Regions from separate parts of the Janthinobacterium sp. SUN206 genome, predicted to be linked through region 2. Evidence: predicted binding sites of a transcription regulator. Region 2 holds the regulator's gene; each other region holds the start of a gene.

Region 1 (7,933 bases), 140 kb from region 2:
CGTATATCGCGCTGCAATGCGTGATCTTGTCCGGTTTCGTTCTCAGCAGCATCGCCATCCAGCGCCTGCGCCAGGATTTCCCCCTCGTGTCCCTGCTGCGCCTGGGCGGGCTGATCGCGGCCGCCGGCATGCTGGGCGCCGGCGCGGGCCGCCACCACGTCGACGTGTTTGCGGCCTGCATGTTTGTCTATTCCATCGGCTTCGGCCTGTTCAACGGGGCCCTGATCCGCAGCGCGCTCACGGCCAGCAAGGAATCGATGACCTTGACGACGGCCGCCATGAGCTTGCTGTACTGCATTTATCTGTCCGCCTGGCTGCAGCTGTACAACGTGCTGTGCCAGCGCTTCGGCTATGCGCTGGAAACGTATGCGCTGCTGAATATCCCCGTCATCGTGGTCATCACGGCCTGCCTGCTGCTGTTCACACGGGGCATGGCGGGACGCCGGGAAAGCGAGGTGCTGCTCGCCCGGCATTGATGGCGCAACGATGCGCATGTTGTCGACCTTGTTTTATCTCCTGCGACGTTTATTGACACTCTCCTGCGGAAAATGGTGCGCCCATGAAAATAGATGACCTGGCCTCGAAACACGATCAAGCAAAGATTTTCAACCTGGAATACGAGTTTCGCATCAACCGGCTGAAACTCGATTACATCACCCTGGCCGATGTCAGGCCGGCTGGCAGCGACCTGGAGCAATTGGCCGCGGAGCACCAGGCGGGCATCGCGGCCCTGCGCAGCTTCGTCGCCCTGAACTTCAACCATTTCAATGCGGCAAGCTGTTCCTCGCTCAGCTGCATCCCCACGCGCGCGCTCGGCGAGGACGAGCGCTACCTGCACCGCATCTGGATGGGCGGCCCCCTGCCGGCCATCGCCTGCGAGGCGATCCAGCAGTGGGGCGCGGCGCTCGACGACGTGCGCTGCAACGGCGGCGCGCCGTATGTTTCCATCCTGTGGGTGTGGGATGCGCAGCAGCTGCGCGATGACGAGCGCTTCAGCCCCACGGGCGGCGCCGGGCGCTACACGATAGGCCGCTACGACATCGGCGGCACGACCCTGCATATCAATTCGCTGCGCGCGCTGGCGCTGGACTTCGCGCCGGCCCGCTTCGATATCCTCGATACCCTGCATACGCAGCGCTATTTCGCCACCTTGTCCGATTATTTCCGCATCCTCATCATGTGCGAGTACGGCGGCCTGTATATGGATGTCGATACGATCCCGCACAATCCGGCGACGATTTTCCTGATGAAGCCGGAAGTGCCCGATTATTTCCAGCGCAAGGATGATGACAGCGAAGAGCGCCGGCATGTCAGCTGGATGAATTTGTTTCTCGATGAAACGGGCATGCTGATCGCCAAGAAGAACGATGCGGCGCTGCGTGTGATCCAGCGCAATGTGAACCGCGCGTATGCGGGTATCGATGCGCAGATTCCCCGTTCCTGCCCGCAATTCGAGGCGCGGCTGTTTGGCCAGTTTTATGCCGAATGGAAGAAAAACCTGGGCGTGACCCTGCTCAGCCATGCCGAGTTTTACCAGCGCTATTGCGTGCTGTATGACGGCGCGCGGGAAGCGGTGGCGGGCGGCATCCGCGGCATGCGCTTGCTGGACGATATCATTACCGACATGCACATCCCCTTGAGCGATGAGGAACGGCGCGCGTATGCGCGCTGCGTGGCGCGGCTCGACGAAATCGGCTGGCAACTCGACGATCCTTTGATCTTGCCCAATATCGTCGACGTGTTCGATATCGAGGAAGTGCCGCGCATGGCGTATGCTGCCCAATTGCGGGCGGATATCGAACATTTCCACTATTACTCGGTGCTGTCGGACGATCCGCAGCTCGACCGCGTGAATGACGTTTTTTGCCGCTACCTGCTGGCCCATCGTTCGCAGCATATTGCCGCCGGCAACTTCTGGCGCCCCACCGTGGGCCGCCACGGCAGCCGCATGCCAACCGCCGGCGATACCGCCCCGCCAGGTGACGAGGCTCAGGCGGGCTTGCTGTCGCATGCGCCGCTCACGCTGGTGCCGGGCGAGCTGCTGGGCGACGAGGCGAAGAACCGCATGGCCAAATTGCTGTTTGCCACCAGTTACCTGGAATACTGTTCGTTCGGCAATAAACTCAATCTGCAGTTCGTTGAATTGCAGCGGCGGCAGAACATCGACCCTTACCTGGCGCATATCCACGGCCTGCATGACGAGGACGGGCGCTTCATCGGCTTTTTCACGGCCGCGACGATGGACGAGTTCCAGGCGTGCGGCGCCGTCTCGTATTACCGCGATGACATGAAGGCGCTCGACGATGCGTATGACGCCTTCGTGCTCGCGCATGCGCGCGCCGACGACTGTTTCGTCAGCAGTTTGGCCATCGACGAAAAATACCGGGGCCAGGGTTTATTCAGGCAGATGTTCCATGAGATCCGCGACTTGTCCAGCCGCAAGGGCTGCGCGCGCATCACCTTGACGGTGTGGGAAAAGAGCGAAGCGCTGCAAGTGTATCTGCACAAGGGTTTTCGCAGCGTGGGCACGTTCGACTATGCCTACAGCCTGTTCTATGACCGGCTGCATTTCCTCGTGTATGAAGGAACTGAGGAAGGTAACTGAGGGGAAGGTGAGGGGAGTGGGGGCGGCCGGCAGCCGCCCCGTGTAGTGTCTTACAGGGCCAGGAAGGCCAGGCCCGCCACGGCCGTCGGCAGCAGGGCGCCCGCCAGCAGGCCGACGGCGCCGATCGATTCATCCTTGAAGCCGCGGCGCAGCAGGGCCACGCCGGCCGGGTTCGGCGCATTGGCGATGACGGTCAGGCCGCCACCGGCCACGGCGCCGGCCATCAGCATGTACTTCGCTTCGTCCGTCATGCCGACGATCAGCGAACCGAGGTAGGTGAGGGCCGCATTGTCGGTAATCGCCGTCAAGCCCAGGGCGCCGAAGAACAGGGCCAGCGGTTTCAGGCTGGAAACGATGGGCTGCAGCCACCATTGCTGCATGCCGCCCAGCACCACCAGGCCGCCCAGGAAGAAGCCGACCAGCAAGCCTTCCTTGAGGATCAGCGGGCTTTGATAACGCTCATACGCCTGCACGAAGCCGAGGAAGAACAGGAACAGGCCGATGAACAGCACGGGATGGTGCGCCAGGGTGACGACGCCGGCCAGCACGATCATGTGCACCAGGCTGACGGCCAGCGGCACCTTCGATGCTTCCACTTCGCCAGCCTTCGGCTTGATGTCGGAGGTGTTGCTGTGCAGATATTTGCGCAGCAAGATGCTCACGCCCGTGGCGTTGACCAGCACAGCGATGGCGGCCTTCCAGCCGAAATGGGTGGCCATGTAGGCGCTGTCCCAGTTCCACGTGGTGGCCACCATCAGCACGGGCGGCGCCGCGTACGAGGTGAGGGTGCCGCCGATGGAAACGTTGACGAAGAGCACACCCAGCGCGCCGTATTTCAGCCATTCAGGGATGCCCGGGCGGAAGATTTGCGGCGCCAGCATCAGCGCGGCCAGGGTCATGGCGGCCGGTTCCGTGATCAATGAGCCCGTCAGGGGCACGAGCGCCAGGCCCAGCCAGACGAGGGCCAGTTCCGTGCGCAGCGGCATCACGCGCGCCACGCCCTTCAACAGGCGCTGCACGGCGTCGAGCACGGGGCGCGAAGCGGCCACGACCATGACGACAAAGACGAACAGCGGCTCCGTGTAATGGCGCGACTCGGCATACTCGATGGCGGCATCGCCGCCCGAGACAAAGGCCATGATGATGATCAGAATGAAAGCCCAGAAGCCGAACACGACTTCCACTTCGCCCAGCAAATGCAGCAAGCCCGCATGGCGGGGATGGCGCCGCGATAATGTTTCAAACGACTTGGCGGCGAAGGTATGGATGAGCGCGAGGCCGAAGACGATGGCGCTGATGAGTTGGATGGTGGTCAAATGCGTTTCCTTATGGACGGAGGAAGCCGCCCGGTGCATTGCCGAGCGGTAAGGAGAGTGCTTATGGTACAGCAATCGATGTGAAAAACGGTGTTTTTCGGACGTCGCGGGACGGCCCCCGGATGGGGATGCGCAGATATGCCTTGCCAAAAGGGGGACTGGATAGTACTGTATATGCATACAGTATTCATCTTCATATTCAATTATGCAACATTCCCAATTGATGGCCTCGCCGGAAGCCTTGCACCCGTCCCTGTGGCGCGCATCGCAGCTGGGGCAGGGCGCCACGCGCTGCCTGGACACGGGCTTTGCCGCCCTGTCCGCGCAGCTGCCCGGCGGCGGCTGGCCCTGCGGCAGCCTCATCGATCTGCTGGTGCAGCAGCCGGGCAGCGGCGAAGTGCGGCTGCTGGCGCCCGCGCTGGCGCAGCTGCCGGGCTTGCCCATCGTGCTGCTGCAGCCGCCCCATCCGCCGCAGGCGCTGGCCCTGGCCGCGCAGGGGCTGGCGCCGTCGCAACTGCTGTGGCTCAAGAGCGCCGGCAGCAAGGATGCCCTGTGGGCGGCGGAAAACATCTTGCGCAGCGGCACGTGCGGCGCCTTGCTGTTCTGGCAGCCGCACGTGCGCGCCGACAGCCTGCGCCGCCTGCACCTGGCCGCGCAGTCCGGCAACACCCTGTTCTGCATGCTGCGCCCCTTGCATGGCGCGCAGGATGCGTCGCCGGCGCCGCTGCGCCTGTCCGTGCGCCCGGCCGCCGGCGGCATCGAGATCGGCTTCATCAAGCGCCGGGGACCGCAGCGCGACGCGCCCCTGTTCCTGCCCCTGCAACCTCCTTCATTACTGCTACGCCATGCGACTCTGGATCGGCCTGTACCTGCCCCGGCTCCCGCTCGAAGTGTTTTGCCCGCGCTGGTCGGCTGACCTTCTCGGCGTGGTGCTGGAGCAGGAGCAAGTGATGGCCGTGTCGCCGCTGGCGCGGGCGGCGGGTATCCGGCCGGGCATGCGCCGCGCGGGTGCGCTGATGCTGGCGCCGCAGGCGCGCCTGCACGAGCGCTCTTTGGCACTGGAGGCGCAGGCGCTGCAAGCGGTGGCGCTGGCGCTGCTGCAATATTCGCCGCTGGTGGCGCAGGGCGAGGAAGCGACCCTGCTCGTCGATGCGGGCGCCAGCCTGCGCCTGTTCGGCGGCGTGCGCGCCCTGTGCCGGCAGATTGCGGCCAGCTTGCGCGCGCTGGGCTACACGGCCCAGCTGTCGTGCGCCCCCACGGCGCGCGGCGCCTGGCTGCTGGCGCGCGCCGGGACGCGCCGGGGCCGCGTGCTGGGCATGGAGAGCCTGGTGCGCCGCCTCGACGGCTTGCCATGCGCCTTGCTGCCGCCCGCGCGCCCCTGGCTGGAATGGCTGGACGGCATCGGCTGCCGCACCCTGGGGCAGTTGCGCCATTTGCCGCGGCCCGGCTTGCAGCGCCGTTGCGGCGGGGCCTTGCTCGACATGCTCGACGATGCGCATGGCCACGGCACGGAACTGTACCTGTGGCTCGAAGCGCCGCCCACGTTTTGCGCCAGCCTGGAACTGTTCGATCGCGTGGAGCACGCGGAAGCGCTGCTGTTCGGCGCGCGCCGTCTGCTGCAGCAAATGACGGGCTGGCTGTGCGCGCGGCAATTCGCCGTCGAACGCATCCAATTGCTGCTGGCGCACGAGCGGGGCAGGGTGGCGCGCCCGCCCACCGTCATCGACCTGGCCCTGGGCGAGGCCGTCTGGCGCGACGAGCATTTATTGCGCTTGCTCAAGGAGCGCCTGGCGCAGCTGGTGCTGGAGGCGCCCGTGATCGGCCTCACCCTGGAAGCGCTGCAGGTGCAGCCGATGGCGCCGCCCAGCGACACCCTGTTTCCCGAGCCGGGCGGCACGCCGCAGGAGCGCCAGCGCTTGCTGGAATTGCTGGTGGCGCGCCTGGGCGCCGAGAATGTCTTGCAGGCGGCGCCGCGCGCCGATTACCGGCCCGAAGCGGCCAACCAGTGGCTGCCGCTGCCGGCCAGGCCAGGCGCACAAAACGCGCAGCCGGACTTGCCGCCCGGCTTGTCCGGCATGCCCCGTCCCGGCTGGCTGCTGGCCCAGCCCATCGCCCTCCTGATGCGCGAACACCGGCCGTTTTATGGCTCGCCGTTGAAAATGGTGTCTGTCGCCGAACGCATTGAGGCGGGCTGGTGGGGGCAGTCGCAGGCGCGCGATTATTTCATTGCCGAAGGACTCGATCACGCCCATTACTGGGTCTACCGCGAACGCATCGCCGGCAGCGGAGAAGATGCCGCGCCGCGCTGGTTTTTGCATGGCTTGTTTGGCTGAATGTGTTGTCCTGCTGAAACTGTCATGCTTGGCTATACTTGCCTGCTTGTGCCACGTCATACACCTCAAAAGGATTTCCATGTCCCAACTCTCCGACTTCCCCATCACCCAAAAATGGCCTGCCCGGCATCCCGAGCGCTTGCAGCTGTACTCGCTGCCGACGCCGAACGGCATCAAGGTCTCGATCCTGCTGGAAGAGCTGGGCCTGGCGTACGAGCCGCACCTGGTCAGCTTCGAGCAAAACGACCAGCTGTCGCCTGCCTTCCTGTCCCTCAATCCGAACAACAAGATTCCCGCCATCCTCGACCCGGACGGCCCCGATGGCAAGCCGCTGGCCCTGTTCGAGTCGGGCGCCATCCTGCTGTACCTGGCCGAGAAAACGGGCAAGTTCATCCCGCAGGACGCGGGCTTGCGCTATGAAACGATCCAATGGCTGATGTTCCAGATGGGCGGTATCGGCCCCATGTTTGGCCAGGTGGGCTTCTTCCACAAATTCGCCGGCAAGGATTATGAAGACAAGCGTCCGCTGGAACGCTATATCGGCGAAGCGAAGCGCCTGCTGGGCGTGCTCGAGCAGCGCCTGCAGGGCCGTGACTGGATCATGGGGAGCCAGTACACGATTGCCGACATCGCCATCTTCCCGTGGGTGCGCTGCCTGGTGGGCTTCTATGGCGCGGGCGATCTCGTCGGCTTTGCCAACTTCCCGAACGTGCAGCGCGCGCTGGACGCCTTCCTGGCCAGGCCAGCCGTTGCCAGGGGCGTGGATATTCCCAAGCGTGATTGAAGCTTGCCAGCCGCCAGCGGCGGCGGCCGGGCGGCGCTACAATGCGCCTTCGGCCGCCCTGCGCGGCAGCTTTGATCTGAGACAATGAAATCCACCCGGCAAGATTTTCCCGGCGCGCACGGCCATGTGCTGGCGGCGCGGCTCGATGCGCCTGACGGCGCCATCCGCGCCTATGCGCTGTTCGCCCACTGTTTTACCTGCGGCAAGGATGTGCTGGCCGCGCGGCGCATCGCGCAAGGTCTCACGGAACACGGCATCGCCGTGCTGCGCTTCGACTTCACGGGGCTGGGCGCCAGCGAAGGCGAGTTCGCCGCCACCAATTTCTCATCGAACGTGGACGACCTGGTCGCCGCCGCTGATTTCCTACGGGCAAAACATGCCGCGCCGCAATTGCTGATCGGCCATAGCCTGGGCGGCGCCGCCGTGCTGGCCGCCGCGTCGCAAGTGCCGGAAGCCACCGCTATCGCCACCCTGGCCGCGCCCAGCACGCCCGCGTACGTGACGCGCATGTTCAGCGCGCATCTGGAGCAAATCGCCGCCGAAGGCGAAGCGCTGGTGCAGCTGGAAGGGCGGCCCTTCCGCATCCGCCAGCAATTCGTCGACGACGCGGGCAGCCACAGCCTGAAGACCCACATCGCCGGCCTGCGCCGCGCCCTGCTGGTGATGCACGCGCCGAACGACACGACGGTCAGCCTGTCGAACGCGATGGAGATCTTTACGGCCGCCAAGCACCCGAAAAGCTTCGTTTCGCTCGACGATGCCGACCACCTGTTGACGGGTCGCGACGACGCGGCCTATGTCGCCAACGTCATCGCTGCCTGGAGCGCGCGTTATTTGAACTAAGCTGAACTAAGTTGTCGCCCATGAAAAACGCCGCGGCAGCAGAAGCTGGCGC
Region 2 (7,933 bases):
GCCCGGCCATGCCGAGCACATGGCCTGCGCGGCGCGCAATGCGCAGCGCCAGGCCGGCATCGACGCGCTGGTCGCCGGCGTCGATGCGCTGATCATGGATTGCTCGTACACGCGCGAGGAATACCCGGGCAAGCAGGGCTGGGGCCACGGCACCTTCGACGCCGCCTTCGACCTCGCCCTGCGCTGCGGCGCGCGGCGCCTGTACTGCACCCACCACGAACCGACCCGCAGCGACGAGCAGCTCGAAGCCGTGTTTGCCGACGTGATGGGGCGCTACAGCAGCCGCCTCAATGGCCTGCAAGTGTTCCTTGCCTACGAAGGGCTGACGGTGGAACTGGCCGGCGCATAAAAAAAGGGAGCCGCGAAGCTCCCTTTTTACTGGCGTTGGCTATCCATTACATGATGTGGTGGCCAATCCACCACGCGACTGCTGCGACGAAGGCCGACGCGGGAATCGTGAAGATCCAGGCCCAGACGATATTGCCCGCCACGCCCCAGCGTACGGCCGACATTTTTTGCGACGAGCCGACGCCGACGATGGCGCCCGTGATGGTGTGCGTGGTCGACACGGGAATGCCCAGCGCCGTCGAGACGAACAGGGTGATCGCGCCGCCCGTTTCGGCGCAGAAGCCGCCGACCGGTTTCAACTTGGTGATCTTCTGACCCATGGTCTTGACGATGCGCCAGCCACCGAACAGGGTGCCGAAGCTGATGGCCGTGTAGCACGAGATGATGACCCACATCGGCGGCATGGCATCGGCCGCGCTCGAGTAACCGGCGGCGATCAGCAGCATCCAGATGATGCCGATGGTTTTTTGCGCATCGTTGCCGCCGTGGCCCAGGCTGTAGGCGGCCGCCGATACCAGTTGCAGGCGGCGGAACCACTTGTCGACCTTGCGCGGCGTCGAACGCACGAAGATCCACGACACGAGCAGCATCATGATGGAACCGAACACAAAGCCCAGCACCGGTGCGATCACGATGAAGGCCACCGTTTTCCACAGGCCGGCCGCGACCAGCGCGCCCGTGCCGGACTTGGCGACGGCGGCGCCCACCAGGCCGCCGATCAGCGCGTGCGAGGACGACGAAGGAATCCCGTAGTACCAGGTAAACAAATTCCAGAAGATGGCGCCCATCAGCGCGCCGAAGATCACGTACTGGTCGATCACCGCAGGGTCGATGGTTCCCTTTCCCACCGTGGCGGCCACGGTCAGCTGGTGGAACACGAAGATGGCGACGAAGTTGAACGTGGCGGCCATGGCAACCGCGGTCTGCGGTTTCAATACGCCCGTCGAGACCACCGTGGCGATCGCGTTGGCGGCATCGTGGAAGCCGTTCATGAAGTCAAACAGCAGTGCGAGGACGATCAACAGGCCTAGCACGTAGATGCTGATTTGTATGGTCATTGTAGTTTCTTTTCTGATTCTGGTTCAGGACAGGCCCAACGCTTACGCGTTTTCGACGATGATGCCTTCGATAATATTGGACACATCTTCGCAACGGTCGGTCACGGTTTCCAGAATTTCGTAGATCGCTTTCAGCTTGATCAGGTTGCGCACGTCCGGCTCGTCGCGGAACAGCTTGGACATGGCGGCGCGCATCACGTGGTCGGCGTCCGATTCCAGGCGGTCGATCTCTTCGCAGATGGCGACGATCTTGCGCGAGTTATCCATGTTGTGCAGCATGGCGACGGCGTCGCGCACTTTTTCGGTACAGGCCAGTACCAGTTCGGCCAGGCGCTTGGCTTCCGGCGTGACGGCCTTCAGGTCGTACAGCGAGACGGTTTGCGCCGCATCTTCCAGCAAGTCGAGGATGTCGTCCTGGCGCGTGATCAGCTGATGGATGTCATCGCGGTCGATCGGCGTGATAAAGGTCTTGTGCAGCATTTCCACGGTGGCGTAGGTGACTTTGTCCGCCTGTTTCTCGATGCTTTCGATCGCATGCACGCGGTTTTCCAGGTCATCGAAATTGGTCATCAGGCCGAGCATCTCTTTGGCGCCCTTGACGCACAATTCCGCGTGCTGGTTAAACAATTCAAAAAACTTGCCCTCAGTGGGCATCAAGCGTCCAAACATGTCATTCTCCGTTAAGCATTGAGTCGTGTTATTTACTACAGAAAGCCGCCCCTTTTGATGAAGGGGCGGCCAATGGAATATCAGTGCTGCTGTGTTAGTCGCCTTGGTAAAGCGCCAGGCCACCACTGTAATTGCCAAATTTGGTGTACTGCCCCATGAAGGTGAGGCGGATGCTGCCGATTGGACCGTTACGTTGTTTACCGATGATGATTTCGGCCGTTCCCTTGTCCGGCGAGTCGGGGTTATACACCTCGTCGCGGTAAATGAACAGGATCACGTCGGCATCCTGCTCAATAGCGCCCGATTCACGCAAGTCGGACATGACAGGACGTTTGTTCGGGCGTTGCTCCAGCGAGCGGTTCAGCTGGGACAGCGCAATCACGGGGCAACCGAGTTCTTTCGCCAGGCCTTTCAAGCCCCGTGAAATCTCGGAAATCTCCGTGGCGCGGTTGTCGCCCGGCGTATTGGCCGACATCAGCTGCAAGTAATCGACGATGATCAGGCCCAGCTTGCCGCATTGACGCGACAGACGGCGCGAGCGGGCGCGCAACTCGATGGAATTCAAGGCCGGCGTTTCATCGATGTACAACTGCGCGTCGTTCATCTTCTGGATCGCATTCGTCAGGCGCGGCCAGTCTTCGTCGTTCAGGCGGCCCGTGCGCAGGCGGTGCTGGTCGAGCTGTCCGACGGAGCCCAGCATACGCATGGCCAGCTGGGCGCCGCCCATCTCCATCGAGAACACGGCCACGGGCAGGCCGCTGTCGATGGCCACGTTTTCGCCGATGTTGACGGAAAACGCCGTCTTGCCCATCGAAGGACGTCCCGCCACGATCACCAGGTCGCCCGGCTGCAGACCCGAGGTCATGCGGTCGAGGTCGATGAAACCGGTGGGCACGCCCGTGATTTCACTCTGGTTGTCGCGGCTGTACAGTTCGTCGATGCGTTCGACCACCTGCGTCAGCAGGGGCTGGATGGCGGTCCAGCCCTGGGCGCCGCGCGCGCCTTCTTCGGCGATGGCGAAAATCTTCGATTCGGCCTCGTCAAGCATCTGCTTGACTTCCTTGCCCTGCGGGCTGAAGGCCGTGCCGGAGATGTCGTCGGCGACGGTAATGAGTTTACGCAGCACGCCGCGGTCGCGCACGATCTCCGCGTAGCGCCGGATGTTCGCGGCCGATGGCGTGTTTTGCGCCATGGCGTTCAGGTAAGCGAGTCCGCCCACATCATCGGCCTTGCCGAGCTGGGTCAGGGTTTCAAAAACAGTAATGACATCGGCTGGCTTGGAAGCGTTAACCATCTTGACGATTTGCTCGAAGATGATGCGATGGTCATAGCGATAGAAATCCTCCGCATGCATGAAGTCGGCGATGCGGTCATATGCGGCATTGTCGCGCAGCAGACCACCGATAACGGATTGTTCTGCTTCGATCGAATGCGGCGGAATACGGAGGGAATCCAGTTGCGGATCAGAGGGGGCGTTCATGGCGCGAATTATACCCGCTTCGGCGTGCTGGCAAAAATAAAGGGCTGAAATTGAGCGAAAAAAAGGCCACAAAAAAGCCGGGCGAACCCGGCTTTTCATAGTGCGGCAACGCTTGCGGGCCAGGCCCGCAGACGATTACGCGTTCGCGTCTGGAACGACAGCGATAACAACTTCCACAACCACGTCGGTATGCAGAGCAACCGAAACGTTGTGCTCGCCAACGATCTTCAGCGGGCCGGTAGGCATGCGGATTTGTGCTTTTTCAACAGCAAAACCTTGCTTGGTCAGCGCTTCAGCGATGTCGAAGTTGGTGACGGAACCGAACAGACGGCCATCCACACCAGCTTTTTGAGCAACTTGAACGGTCAGGCCGCTCAGTTTTTCGCCCTGGGCTTGCGATGCGGCCAGTTTAGCGGCAGCAGCTTTTTCCAGTTCGGCGCGCTTGACTTCGAATTCAGCCACAGCGGTTGCCGTAGCACGACGTGCCAGGCGTTGCGGGATCAGGAAGTTACGTGCGTAACCGTCTTTGACTTTGACGACTTCGCCGAGGTTACCGACGTTAACAACTTTTTCTAACAGAATGATTTGCATAGTTCTTCTCCAGGAATATCTGACCGATTAAGCGTGGTGCAGATCGGTGTATGGCAGCAGCGCGAGGAAGCGAGCGCGCTTGATTGCGGTGTCAACTTGGCGCTGGTAGTGCGCTTTGGTACCGGTCAGGCGTGCTGGCATGATCTTGCCGTTTTCTTGGACGAAGTCTTTCAGCGTGTCGACGTCTTTGTAGTCGACTTGCTCAACGTGAGCTGCGGTGAAGCGGCAGAACTTCTTGCGTTTGAACAACGGGTTTTGCTGTTTGCGTTTTTCTTTAAGCTTGAGCTTATTTTTGTCGAACTTTTTACCGAATGCCATGTCAGGCTCCTGTATCTAAAATGCGCTAGTCAGAATTGACTGCACTAAAATCAATGATGTGAAACACCAAACTCTTGCTGTTGCGGCTCTTCCTGGCCAGGAAACCCGTGAACTGATACACCCCGCCCAAGCTTGCCTGACTGAACCGGCCTGAGATTTCGCCAGCGGCTAGCGCGGCAACATCAAACTCGGTCAAACGGGCAATCCCTGCTTCCATCTGCTGCGAACTGTGTTGCAATACTGCATTCACAATCGGCAGCCCTGCCGGGGTATAGCGCAATATTTCGCGCTCGGCAATGATGGCGGTTACTTGTAGCTGGTTCAGCGCACGATCCTGGTCAAGAATTAAGCTGCTGCGGCTGGAGCGGCTGCTGGTGCTTCGGTGCGGTGGCTTTTGGCCGCGTCTTCGCGTTGTACCGATTTCATCATCGGCGAAGGAGCTGTTTCAGCTTTCTTCATTTTAACGGTCAGGTGACGCAACACGGCATCATTGAATTTGAATGCTGTTTCCAACTCGACCAGGGTCTCGTTGTCGCATTCGATGTTCAGGCAGATGTAGTGTGCTTTAGGCAGCTTTTGGATCGAGTAAGCCATTTGACGGCGGCCCCAATCTTCCACGCGGTGAACCGAACCGCCGCGGGTGGTTACGCTGGCTTTGTAGCGTTCGATCATCGCGGGCACTTGCTCGCTTTGGTCCGGATGGACGATAAAGACTATTTCATAATGACGCATGCAAACTCCTTCAGGTCGGATTGATAATCGCCCACCCCGGCGTCAAGACGGGTGTGGGAAGGTCAGCCGAAGATTATAACCGCCTTTTGCAAACGTTTCAATCATTCCTTCCACATGGGCCCGAAAAGCCCGCGCGCCGCCGTGCTTTCCGTCCATGGACAAGTATTTCTTGCGAAATTCGCCCAAAACACGGAAATCCCCTTGCATAGTGAACGATACTGTACAAAAATACAGACTGTTCATATAGACAGCATTTTAGTATGCACCCACCGCTCATGATCAAGCTGACAGCACGACAAGAACAAATCCTGAACCTGATCAAGGACGCGATTGAAAACACGGGCTTTCCTCCCACCCGTGCCGAAATCGCCAATGAACTGGGTTTCAAATCGGCCAACGCGGCCGAAGAGCATTTGCAGGCCCTGGCCCGCAAGGGCGCGATCGAGATTTCTCCCGGCACCTCGCGCGGCATCCGCCTGATCGGCGCCGCCGCCGAAGCGCTGCCGTCGAAGGTGCCGGCAGCGCTGCTGATGTCGCTGCCGCTGATCGGCCGGGTAGCGGCCGGTTCGCCCATCCTGGCGCAGGAAAACCTGGAAGCGAGCTACAACGTCGATCCGGCCCTGTTTTCGGCCAAGCCTGACTTCCTGCTGAAGGTGCGCGGCTGGTCCATGCGCGACGCCGGCATCATGGATGGCGATTTATTGGCCGTCAAGAAAGTCGACAGCGCCAAGAATGGCCAGATCGTCGTGGCCCGCATCGGCGACGAAGTCACCGTCAAGCGCTACAAGAAGACGGGTTCCGTCATCGAATTGCTGCCGGAAAATCCGGACTTCAAGGTGATTACCGTGTCGCCGGAAGATGAGTTTGCATTGGAAGGTTTGGCCGTCGGACTCATGCGCAGTTGGCATTAAGAGGGAAAGCGCTTGCAGCATACCTGCGAGCGCTTAATTCCCATCCCATTGAGCACATCGGCAAGACTGACTTATTTGCTTGGCAAAGGACTGGTCACCCATTGCGGCGTGTTCGCGGTACGTGAGCGATTCAATTCACTCATTTCATTTTCTGTCTGAATTTTTTTATTCTCCGCCAAGAGATACGCCTCTGTTTTGGAGTGCCACTCATCGCGCTGCGCCAAGATATTTTTTGCCAGCTCACGCCCTTCGGCACTCACCCGCGCATAGGCTGCATCCATGCGCAGCTTGGCCTTTTCAAATTCCTGCTCATTCATCAACGATTCAATATCAGAAGGAATGGCTTTGCCAGGCGGCAAAGAAGCATTCAAATTACTGACGAAGCTGTTATAGCACGCCATCCAGGCATCAACACTATCGGCCACATCTCTGATTTGACGCTTGGTTTGGGAGAATGCAGGAATCACCGGGGTAACGCACTTGACCTTACTCAAGGCAACATCCTCGCCGGCATATGAGTTGACATAGTAATCAATGTCACCTTTTCGCGCGACACGGTTAGCCATAAGGGCAAGCGCGGCTTCGGCATTCTTGTTGCCCGCCTTGGATGCCTGCCCAAACCATTGTCCGGCTTGCGCGGCATCGACAGCCACTCCTTCACCATACAAATACATCTCGCCCAAATGAAATTGAGCCTCGGCATTCCCAGCCTGAGCCAGTTTCTTGTACAAATCCAAGGCTTGCGGGTAAGCCTTGGATTGCAGGAATTTATTCGCATCCGTCAGGTCATCAGCATAGACAGCGCAAGAAAACAATAAAAAAACACTAAATACAATTTTTTTCATTCCCACTCTCCGATTGAGAAAAAGACACATATGCTTTAATTACACTTAAATGTAATCTTTTTCTCAAAAAAGTGAAACCTTATTCTTCTTCCAATGCGTGCCTGAAGTCTTCCAGCAGATCCACCTCATCCTCGATACCCACCGACACACGGATCAGCGACTCGGCGATGCCCATGCTGGCGCGCCGCTCGGCACCCATCTCGTAGAAAATCGTGTGGGCGACGGGAATGACGAGGGTGCGCGTGTCGCCAAGGTTACTGGCGGGAATGGCAAGATTGAGACGATTGAGGAAATCGAAGCAGTCGATGCCATCTTTCAATTCAAAGCTGAACAGCGAGCCATAGCTGCGGAACAAGTCCGTCGCCAGCGCATGCTGCGGGTGCGACGCCAGGCCCGGGTAATGCACGGCCGCCACTCTCGGATCGGCGGCCAGCATGGTCGCCAGCGCCAGCGCGTTCGAACAGGTGCGGTCCATGCGCAAGGCCATGGTTTCCGCCCCGACGGCGATATGGTGCGCCGCTTCCGGCCCCAAAGAGGCGCCGAAGTCGCGCAAGGCCTTGGCGCGGATTTGCGCGATGCCCCACTGTGCGGGCGCCGCCTTCTTGTAATTCTCGAAGATGTTCGGATACTGCGTCCAGTCGAACACGCCCGTATCCGTCAAGCTGCCGCCCAGCGCATTGCCGTGGCCGCCGATGGATTTCGTCAAGGCATTGACCACCAGGCCCGCGCCCACGGCTTTCGGACGGAACAGGTATGGCGTCGTCATCGTATTGTCGACGATGTACAGGATGCCCTTCTCGCGGCACAAGTCACCGATCTTCTTCAGGTCGGCGATCTGCGTGCGCGGATTGGCAATAGTTTCCACGAAAACAATCCGCGTGGCCGGCGTGATGGCGGCCGCCACATTGGCCACGTCGGTGGCGTCGACGAACGACACGCCGATGCCCTGCCCCGTCACCGTTTGCCACAGGCTGTTGGTGT
Region 3 (7,933 bases), 210 kb from region 2:
CGGAACGCGAACTGGGCAGTGCGCTGTCGACCGCCAAGGCGCTGGGCGCCGCGGCCGGCAGCCTGCTGGTGGCGACCCGACTGGCGCAACTGCTGCTGCAGCGCGGCCGCCGGCACGAAGCACTCGATCACCTCACGCGCGCCTTGCGCGGCGTGGAACGCGACACGGCTTTTCCCCGGTTTGCCCAGGCGCTGCAGTTGCAGGCCGTCCTGGCGCAAGCCATTTCCATGCCATGCCAACCTGAGGACCCGCAACATGAGCTATGTGCTGAACCACGATGACCTTGAATCGCTGTTGCTGGGCGCCTGCTTCTTCGGCAGCGGCGGCGGCGGCACGCTCGCTTCCGCGCGCAGCCTGCTGGCCCAGTTCCACGCCGGCGATTATTATCCGGACGCCCAGGTGCGCGTGGTCGGCGTCGACGAAGCCACCGCTGGCGAAACGGTCATGGTCGCTTACCTGGGTTCGCCCGTGGCGATCAATGGCGCCCATTTCCCGCAGGGTCCCGTCGATGCCGTGCTCGCCGTCAGGGAGCGCCTGGCGCTGGAAAATCGCACCTTGGCCTACCTGGCGCCGCCCGAGAGCGGCGCGCTGGGGTTTCTCGTCGCCTGCCTGGTCGCCGCCCGCCTGGGCCTGGCCGTGATCGACGCCGACGGGGCCGGCCGCGCCGTTCCCTCGCTGCCCCAGCTGACGTATGCGGCCGCGCACGTCAATCCGCGCCCCGCCTTCCTCGTCAGCCAGACGGGGCTGCGCGTGGAACTCGACGTCCAGCCCAGCCAGGGCGTGAACGGCGCCCATGCCCACCAGCAAGACGTGGCAACGATCATCGACCAGATGATGCGCCCCATCGTCTCGCAGGCCGATTTCAAGCAGTTCGGCGGCCTGGCCATGTGGATCATGGCGCCGGCGGAGCTGGCCCGGGCGCTGCCCGTGCGCGGCACCCTGGGACGCGCCCTGCGCCTGGGCCGCGAACTGCAGGCAGGACGCTTGCGCAGCGCGGAGGAAGTGGTCGATTATCTTGCGCGGCAATGCGACATGCGCGCCTGGCCATTGTTTCCACAGGGCACGTTCGTCGCCGCCGAAGTCGACTCGCGCAATGGCTTCGACCTGGGCAAGATCACCATCCGCGCGGGTGAACGGCTCTGCACGGTCCTGTACCAGAACGAATCGCTGCTGGCCTGGGACAGCAGCCGCAGCACGCCCCTTTGCATGGCGCCCGACACCATCAGTTACTTTGTCGAGGGCGATGGCCAGGCCGTGTATTCGAATGGCGACTTGCTGCTACCGGACGGCACGCTCAACCCGGCCTTGATGCAGCGCAAGGTGACGCTGCTGGGCCTGCAAGCCCATCCGGCATTGCGGGAACGGGACGGCCTGATACTCGACAGCTTCATGCAATTGATCAACGCCATCGGCTACCTGGGACCCTACATGCCGCTCACTGGCAACGCCGGCGCAGCGGCAGGGAGCGCCGCATGAAGCCGCTGCGCATCTGCATCGTGGCGCCGGTGGCCACGTCCATCTACAACCAGCGCCTGCTCGACGCCATCGAGCCCGTGATGCCGCCCGATGTCGAAGTGTCCGTGCGCAATATTTCTACTGGGAACGACTGCATCGAATACCGCGTCGACTGGCTGCAAAACGGCTATCCGGTGGTGCAGCTGGCCAGGGAAATCGAACGCGAAGGCTATGACGGCATCTGGCTCAGCGACTTCGACATGTGCGGCGTGGAAGCAGCGCGCGAAGTGATCGACATCCCCATCCTCGGCGGCTTCCCGCCCGCCGCCTTTACCGCGCTGGCCCTCAGCCAGCGCCTGTCGATCATGACGATACTGCCCAGCACGCTCGCCATGCAGCAGGGCCACATGCAGACCTACGGCTTGCAGGACAGCTTCGCCTCCATCCGCTCCATCGACTGTTCCGTCGCCGACCTCGGCAAGCTGGACACGGTGGTCGAAAAAACCTTCAAGGCCGCCATGCGGGCCGTGCAGGAAGACGGCGCCCAGTCCATCTTGCTGGGCTGCACAGGATTTGTCGGCGTCGCCGCGCGCGTCAGCGCGCTGCTGGAAGACGCGCTGCACACCTATGTGCCGGTCATCGATCCGAACCAGGCAGGCTTCAGCTTCCTGGTGTCCCTCGTGCGCATGCGCCTGCGGCCCAGCCGCGCCTGCTACAGCAAGGATAGTTGAACCGCCGCACGCGCCCGCGTCACGCCATGCCGTGTCCCGGGCGCGCCCTCCCCGTCCTTGCCGCCTGCCGTTTTCGTCCATCCCGCTCAACAAGGGTGGACGATATCCGCCAACATTATTGCAGCACGACAATGCAAATCCGCCCCATCCTTTAAAAATCAAGCACTTGGCCTTCTGGCACGTCCCTTGCTAAAGATCATGCTATCGGCGCTGGAGCAGCAGGCGCCGCAGCAGGCGGGCGGAGCACCTCAAGCGGTGCGCCGCCCGCCCTCCAGGACCCAGCAAGGAGCACCGCGTGCCGACGACCATGGAAGTATCCACCACCCACGACAGCCTGGCCAATCATGGCTTGCTGCACGGCCTGGCTGCCTTGCAGGATGGCAACACCGGCTGTGCCGACATCTGCATCGCCGTGCTCGACGGTCCCGTCGATACCAGCCACCCTTGCTTTGCCGGCGCCAGGCTGCAAACGCTCGACACACTCGCCACGGGTGCCAGCGGCAACGGCCGGGCATCGCAACACGGCACCCATGTCGCCAGCATCATCTTTGGCCAACCGGGCAGTCCCGTCACGGGCCTGGCTCCCCATTGTCGGGGCTTGATCCTGCCCATCTTTGCCGACCGCGCCGACGGCGCACTGACGCAATGCACGCAGCTCGACCTGGCCCGCGCCATCACCCAGGCCGTCGAGCACGGCGCGCACATCATCAATGTCAGCGGCGGCGAACTGTCCGACAGCGGCACCGCCGACGGCCTGCTGCAAAAAGCCATACAGCTATGCCATGAACGCAACGTCCTGCTGATCGCCGCGGCGGGCAACGACGGCTGCGATTGCCTGCATATTCCCGCCTCCATCAAATACACCTTGGTCGTCGGCGCACTGGACCGGCAAGGCGCGCCCATGCCCAACAGCAACTGGGGCGAAGCCTATCGCGCGCGCGGCATCATGGCGCCCGGCACCGACATCCTCGGCGCCGCGCCCGCAGGGCGCGTGCGGCTCAGCAGCGGCACCAGCTTTGCCACCCCGATCGTCTCGGCCATCGCAGCCTTGCTGCTATGCCGGCAACACCAACATGGGGATCGTCCTGACCCTCGTGGAGTTTGCAGCGCATTGCTGCAAAGCGCAACGCGTTGCAACACCAATGGCGAGCTGGACTGTCGCCGCCTCCTGACTGGGACATTGAATGTGCCGGGCGCCACTCAACTATTATTAAAAGGGAAAATTGAAATGTCAGACGATACTGTGATTGAAGCGAGCCCAGCCAATGCCGACACTTCCGCGCAGGCGCATCCGCTCAGCATTCCCATGCTGGAAACCCCCTCCCTGGCCAACCTTGCGGGCCCTTCCGGCGCGACGCGGCAAGGCATCGCCGCTTCCGGCATCGATGCCTCCGATTGCGGCTGCGGCGGCAGCGCCAAGGGCCCGACCCTGGTGTATGCGCTGGGCAACCTGGGCGTCGACTTCGGCAGCGAAGCGCGCCGCGATTCCTTCGTCCAGGCCATGCCATCGGACAGGAACAATCCGAGCGATCCGCAGCAATTGATCGAATTTCTGCGCGCAAAGCCATATTTCCGCCAATCGCTGACCTGGACCGTCAACCTGGACGCCACGCCGATTTACGCGGTCGTCCCCGTCGGTCCGTATGCCGACATGACCTATGAACTGCTGTTCGAGGCCTATGTCGGCACCATCGATGGCCTGGTCGTCATGAATTCGTTTCCCGGCGTAATCTCGGGCGCCGCCAGGCTGATGTCCGGCCAGGTCGTTCCCGTGATCCAGCCGGCCATCCGGGGCATGTTCAGCTGGAATGTGCCGCAGTTGATCGACAGCCTGATGGCGGTGCAGGACAGCCTGGACATCAACAGCAGCAACACGGGCGCGCGCCTGGAAAACTTCCTGAACCGCATCTATTACGACTTCCGCAACCTGGGCGTCACGGGCATGGACCGCGCGCTCAACTTCTCGGCCACGAATGCCATGCAAGCGGCGGAAATGCTGGCCAAGACCACGGGCATGCAGCTCGATACCATCGTCGTGCAACAGAGTCCCGTGTGCCGCCCGGGCTCCGAGTGCTACGACATCATCATGACCTTCTTCAACCCGGAAAACCTGCAGGTAGCCAACACGGTCGCCCGCTTCGCCGTCGACGTCAGCGATGTGATACCGGTCAGCGTCGGCGCAGTGCGCTACTGGTCGCAACGCTGACGTCAACAGCATTTGAATTGTCGGGGCTCGTGGGCGCAGCGATGCGTGCACGCGCTTCAGCATACGGTCGTTGGCGGGAAACGATCAGCACCGTACTTCGGTACGCACACCCATTGCCGTTGCCCGCGGCGGCGCCACCACAAGGAGTTTTAAAATGAACAATCTGCCATTGCAAGCCAAAGCCGTACAACGCAGCCCCAGCATCTCCGCCATCAGCCAGGGTGTCGCCCCTTCCAGCATTCCCTGCACCCTGTGCAAAGCGGCTTGCGGCGCCTTGAGCGGCACCGCACAGCAACTCTGCCTGATGGCTTGCAACGCCACCGTTTGCTGATCAAGCCAGCAAGATCGAGCCGTTCCGGCTAAGCCCGGCATGCCTGCGGGCGATGAGTTTCTCGTCGCCCGCTCCCCCTGCCGGCATCACCCACGACGGACGCAGGACGGCGATGCGACTCGCCACCAAGTCCGCCTGTTTCGCGCAGCGCGCATGCCTTTGCGCGTGCCCGTGTCAACGCACAAGCGCGCGCCCCGCACTGCTTGCGCTAAAACAAATCCAGCTGCCCCGCATTGCCTTTTTTTACTTTTGCGCACAGCGGCGGCACCACCAGCGGCCGGCGGAACTGCGTGCAATCGAGCTGCTTGAAGCGGCCGCCCTTGCCGTGCAAGCCCAGCCGGTGCACGGCCTTTTCAAAGCGCTGGCGGATGAGGTCAGCCCACACGCCTTCGCCCCGCATGCGCGTACCGAACGCGCTGTCGTAATCCTTGCCGCCACGCATTTCGCGCACCCGGTTCATCACGCGCTGGGCCCGTTCCGGGAAGTGCGCTTCCAGCCATTGCTGGAACAGCGGGCTCACTTCCCACGGCAGGCGCAGCACCACGTAATGGGCGTGGATGGCGCCCGCGTCGCGCACGGCTTCGAGCAGCTGCTCGATTTCCGGTTCCGTCACGAACGGGATGATGGGCGCGATGCTCACGCCCACGGGGATGCCCGCCTCCGTCAGGGTGCGGATGGTGCGCAGCCGCCGCGCCGGAGCAGCCGCGCGCGGCTCCAGGGTGCGCGCGATGGCCGGGTCGAGCGTGGTGACAGTGACGGCCACGGCCGCCAGGCGCCTGGCCGCCATCGGCGCCAGAATGTCGATATCGCGCTCGATCAGCGACGATTTCGTGATCAGCGCCACGGGGTGGTCGCACTCGTGCAGCACTTCCAGCACGCGCCGCGTCAGTTGCCGTTCGCGCTCGCACGGCTGATACGCATCCGTGTTCACGCCCAGGGCGATCGGTTCGGGCACATAGGAGGGCTTGGCCAGTTCGCGGCGCAAGAGTTCGGGGGCGTTCACCTTGGCATAGATGCGGCTTTCGAAGTCCAGGCCCGGCGACAGGCCCAGATAGCTGTGCGTGGGGCGGGCAAAGCAATAAATGCAGCCGTGTTCGCAACCCCGATACGGATTCAAGGAAACATTGAACGGCAAGTCGGGCGAAGCGTTGCGCGTGAGAATGGTGCGCGCCTGCTCGTCGCTGACCTGCGTCTTCCAGGTGGGAGGCGCCGCCTCCCCGGCCGCCTCATCCAGGCCGCCCACGCCCCAGCCATCATCGAAACCGCCGCGCGCGTGCACCTCGTAGCGCCCTTGCAGGTTCGACACGGCGCCGCGGCCCTTGTGGGCTTTCAGCGATTGCGGCGGCAACATGGCTTGCCCGGCGAAGCTGTCATCGTGCTCTGGAATGATTGCTTTCATGAACGGCCCCATCAACTGTATATACGTACAGTATACTATGCCGCTGCGCGGGCAAGATCAAGGGCTGGCGTGATGCCGTTTCAAGCTTTTTCACCGTGCGGCATGACATAGCTCAACTGCTGTGCGACAAAGCCGTCAAATGCCGCGATCAGGGGAACGAAGCGGGCCGCGTCCTGCTCCAACTGCATCAGGGCATAGCACGTCGCTTCCAGGGTCGATAACTGGTCTGGCGCGTGCGCCTTGCGGATCAGGTAATGGGAAGCGGGCGTGTCGCGCAGGGGCAGGCGCGGCAGCTGTTGCAACGGGGGATTCAGATACAGCATCTTGCGGCTCTTGCGCCAGGTGGCGTCCAGCACCACCAGCCGCACGCGGGCAAGATCGAGCAAGCTGGCAGGGTCGAGCGCCGGCGGCGGGGCGATGCCCAGCGAACGGTCGCCGGGCGTCTCCGGGTACAGCAGCACATTGTGCTTGTCAGCCAGCAATTCGGCGAGCGTATCGGGGGCAAACTGCTCGCCCGTCAGCATGCGGCTGTTCGGCAGGCTCAAGTGCAGCAGGCGGGCACTGCCCTTGGCATTGTGCACTTCCAGCGGATGCTGCAGAATCAGCACTTCCACCGCGTGGGAAACGGGGGCGATCCAGCGGCAGATGCAGCTGGAGACGGCGCGCAGGCAGGCTGGGCAGCGCGCGCGTTTGGCCGGTTCAGCCAGGGAAGACGATGCAGCGCCAGGACTGGCGGGATGGCTGGCGGGATGATTTGAGCTAGGGCTGGAGGTACGGCGGGTGGTCATGGCGGAGCGCGTTCGCGGCTGTCTTCAAGCCGCGATTGTAGCGCCCGCGCCATGCCAAGGGGGAAACTGCGCTTAAGAATCCGTGCTTAAAACTCTTCCCATTCGTCGGCGCCGGAGGCCACCGGCGTCTTCGGCGTGCGTGCGCGCACCGCGTCCGCTTGCGCCGCCTTGTCCGGCGAGGTCGCAGTCACGGTGGGTGCTGGCGCGCGGGATGCTGGCGCGCGTCGCATGGCGGGCTGCGTGGCGGGCCGCGTGGCAGCCGCTACTGGCGCAGGCGCCGTCACGGACGGGCTGCTACGGGCGGCAGCATATTGCTGCGTGGCATCGAGCTTGAACACGCCCACGACCTCGGCCAGCCTGGCCGCCTGTTCCTGCATGGATTCGGCCGCCGCGGCTGCTTCTTCCACCAGGGCCGCGTTTTGCTGCGTCACCTGGTCCATCTGGCCGATGGCCTGGTTGACTTGTTCGATGCCGGCGCGCTGTTCATCGCTGGCGTCGGTGATCTGGTTCATGATCTGCGTCACGTGGCTGATGCTTTGCACGATCTCGTCCATGGTGCGGCCCGCCTTGTCCACCAGTTGCGAACCGGCCTCGACCTTTTGCACGGAATCGTCGATCAAGCCCTTGATTTCCTTGGCTGCCGCGCTGGAACGCTGCGCCAGGTTGCGCACTTCGGAGGCCACGACGGCAAAGCCGCGGCCCTGTTCACCGGCCCTGGCCGCTTCCACGGCCGCGTTCAGGGCCAGGATATTCGTCTGGAAGGCGATGGCGTCGATGACGCTGATGATGTCGACAATCTTGCGCGAGGAATCGTTGATCGAGCCCATGGTGCTGACCACTTCCGACACCACCACGCCGCCCTTGCTGGCGATCTGCGAGGCGTCGATGGCCAGCTGGTTGGCGCTGCGCGCATTGTCCGCATTGAGTTTCACGGTGGAGGTCAGCTCTTCCATGGACGACGCCGTCTCTTCCAGCGAGCTGGCCTGCTCTTCCGTGCGTGACGACAAGTCCAGGTTGCCGGCG

The links. The regulator LexA, encoded in region 2, represses DNA repair genes until DNA is damaged. The targets are predictions, from matches to a motif close to ACTGTATNNNNATACAGT.
Region 1: the regulator LexA is predicted to act here: its motif matches at 4,089-4,106, upstream of imuA (translesion DNA synthesis-associated protein ImuA).
Region 3: the regulator LexA is predicted to act here: its motif matches at 6,137-6,154, upstream of O3300_RS08990 (PA0069 family radical SAM protein).

The regions. Positions count from the first base shown of each region.
Region 1 is NZ_JAPWIB010000001.1:2,334,117-2,342,049, reverse strand. It holds gene O3300_RS10525 (MFS transporter) at 1-476, shown strand, start outside; gene O3300_RS10520 (GNAT family N-acetyltransferase) at 560-2,605, shown strand; gene O3300_RS10515 (putative Na+/H+ antiporter) at 2,656-3,921, opposite strand; gene imuA (translesion DNA synthesis-associated protein ImuA) at 4,127-4,837, shown strand; gene O3300_RS10505 (DNA polymerase Y family protein) at 4,767-6,254, shown strand; gene O3300_RS10500 (glutathione S-transferase N-terminal domain-containing protein) at 6,334-7,038, shown strand; gene O3300_RS10495 (S9 family peptidase) at 7,123-7,881, shown strand.
Region 2 is NZ_JAPWIB010000001.1:2,195,857-2,203,789, forward strand. It holds gene O3300_RS09890 (MBL fold metallo-hydrolase) at 1-349, shown strand, start outside; gene O3300_RS09895 (inorganic phosphate transporter) at 396-1,406, opposite strand; gene O3300_RS09900 (DUF47 domain-containing protein) at 1,449-2,075, opposite strand; gene O3300_RS09905 (replicative DNA helicase) at 2,170-3,555, opposite strand; gene rplI (50S ribosomal protein L9) at 3,691-4,146, opposite strand; gene rpsR (30S ribosomal protein S18) at 4,174-4,464, opposite strand; gene priB (primosomal replication protein N) at 4,490-4,789, opposite strand; gene rpsF (30S ribosomal protein S6) at 4,810-5,196, opposite strand; gene O3300_RS09930 (hypothetical protein) at 5,239-5,439, opposite strand; gene lexA (transcriptional repressor LexA) at 5,472-6,107, shown strand; gene O3300_RS09940 (tetratricopeptide repeat protein) at 6,179-6,952, opposite strand; gene O3300_RS09945 (cystathionine gamma-synthase family protein) at 7,032-7,933, opposite strand, start outside.
Region 3 is NZ_JAPWIB010000001.1:1,983,204-1,991,136, forward strand. It holds gene O3300_RS08965 (sigma 54-interacting transcriptional regulator) at 1-281, shown strand, start outside; gene O3300_RS08970 (DUF917 domain-containing protein) at 256-1,476, shown strand; gene O3300_RS08975 (aspartate/glutamate racemase family protein) at 1,473-2,186, shown strand; gene O3300_RS08980 (S8 family serine peptidase) at 2,482-4,392, shown strand; gene O3300_RS08985 (hypothetical protein) at 4,547-4,723, shown strand; gene O3300_RS08990 (PA0069 family radical SAM protein) at 4,932-6,074, opposite strand; gene O3300_RS08995 (tRNA-uridine aminocarboxypropyltransferase) at 6,203-6,910, opposite strand; gene O3300_RS09000 (methyl-accepting chemotaxis protein) at 6,997-7,933, opposite strand, start outside.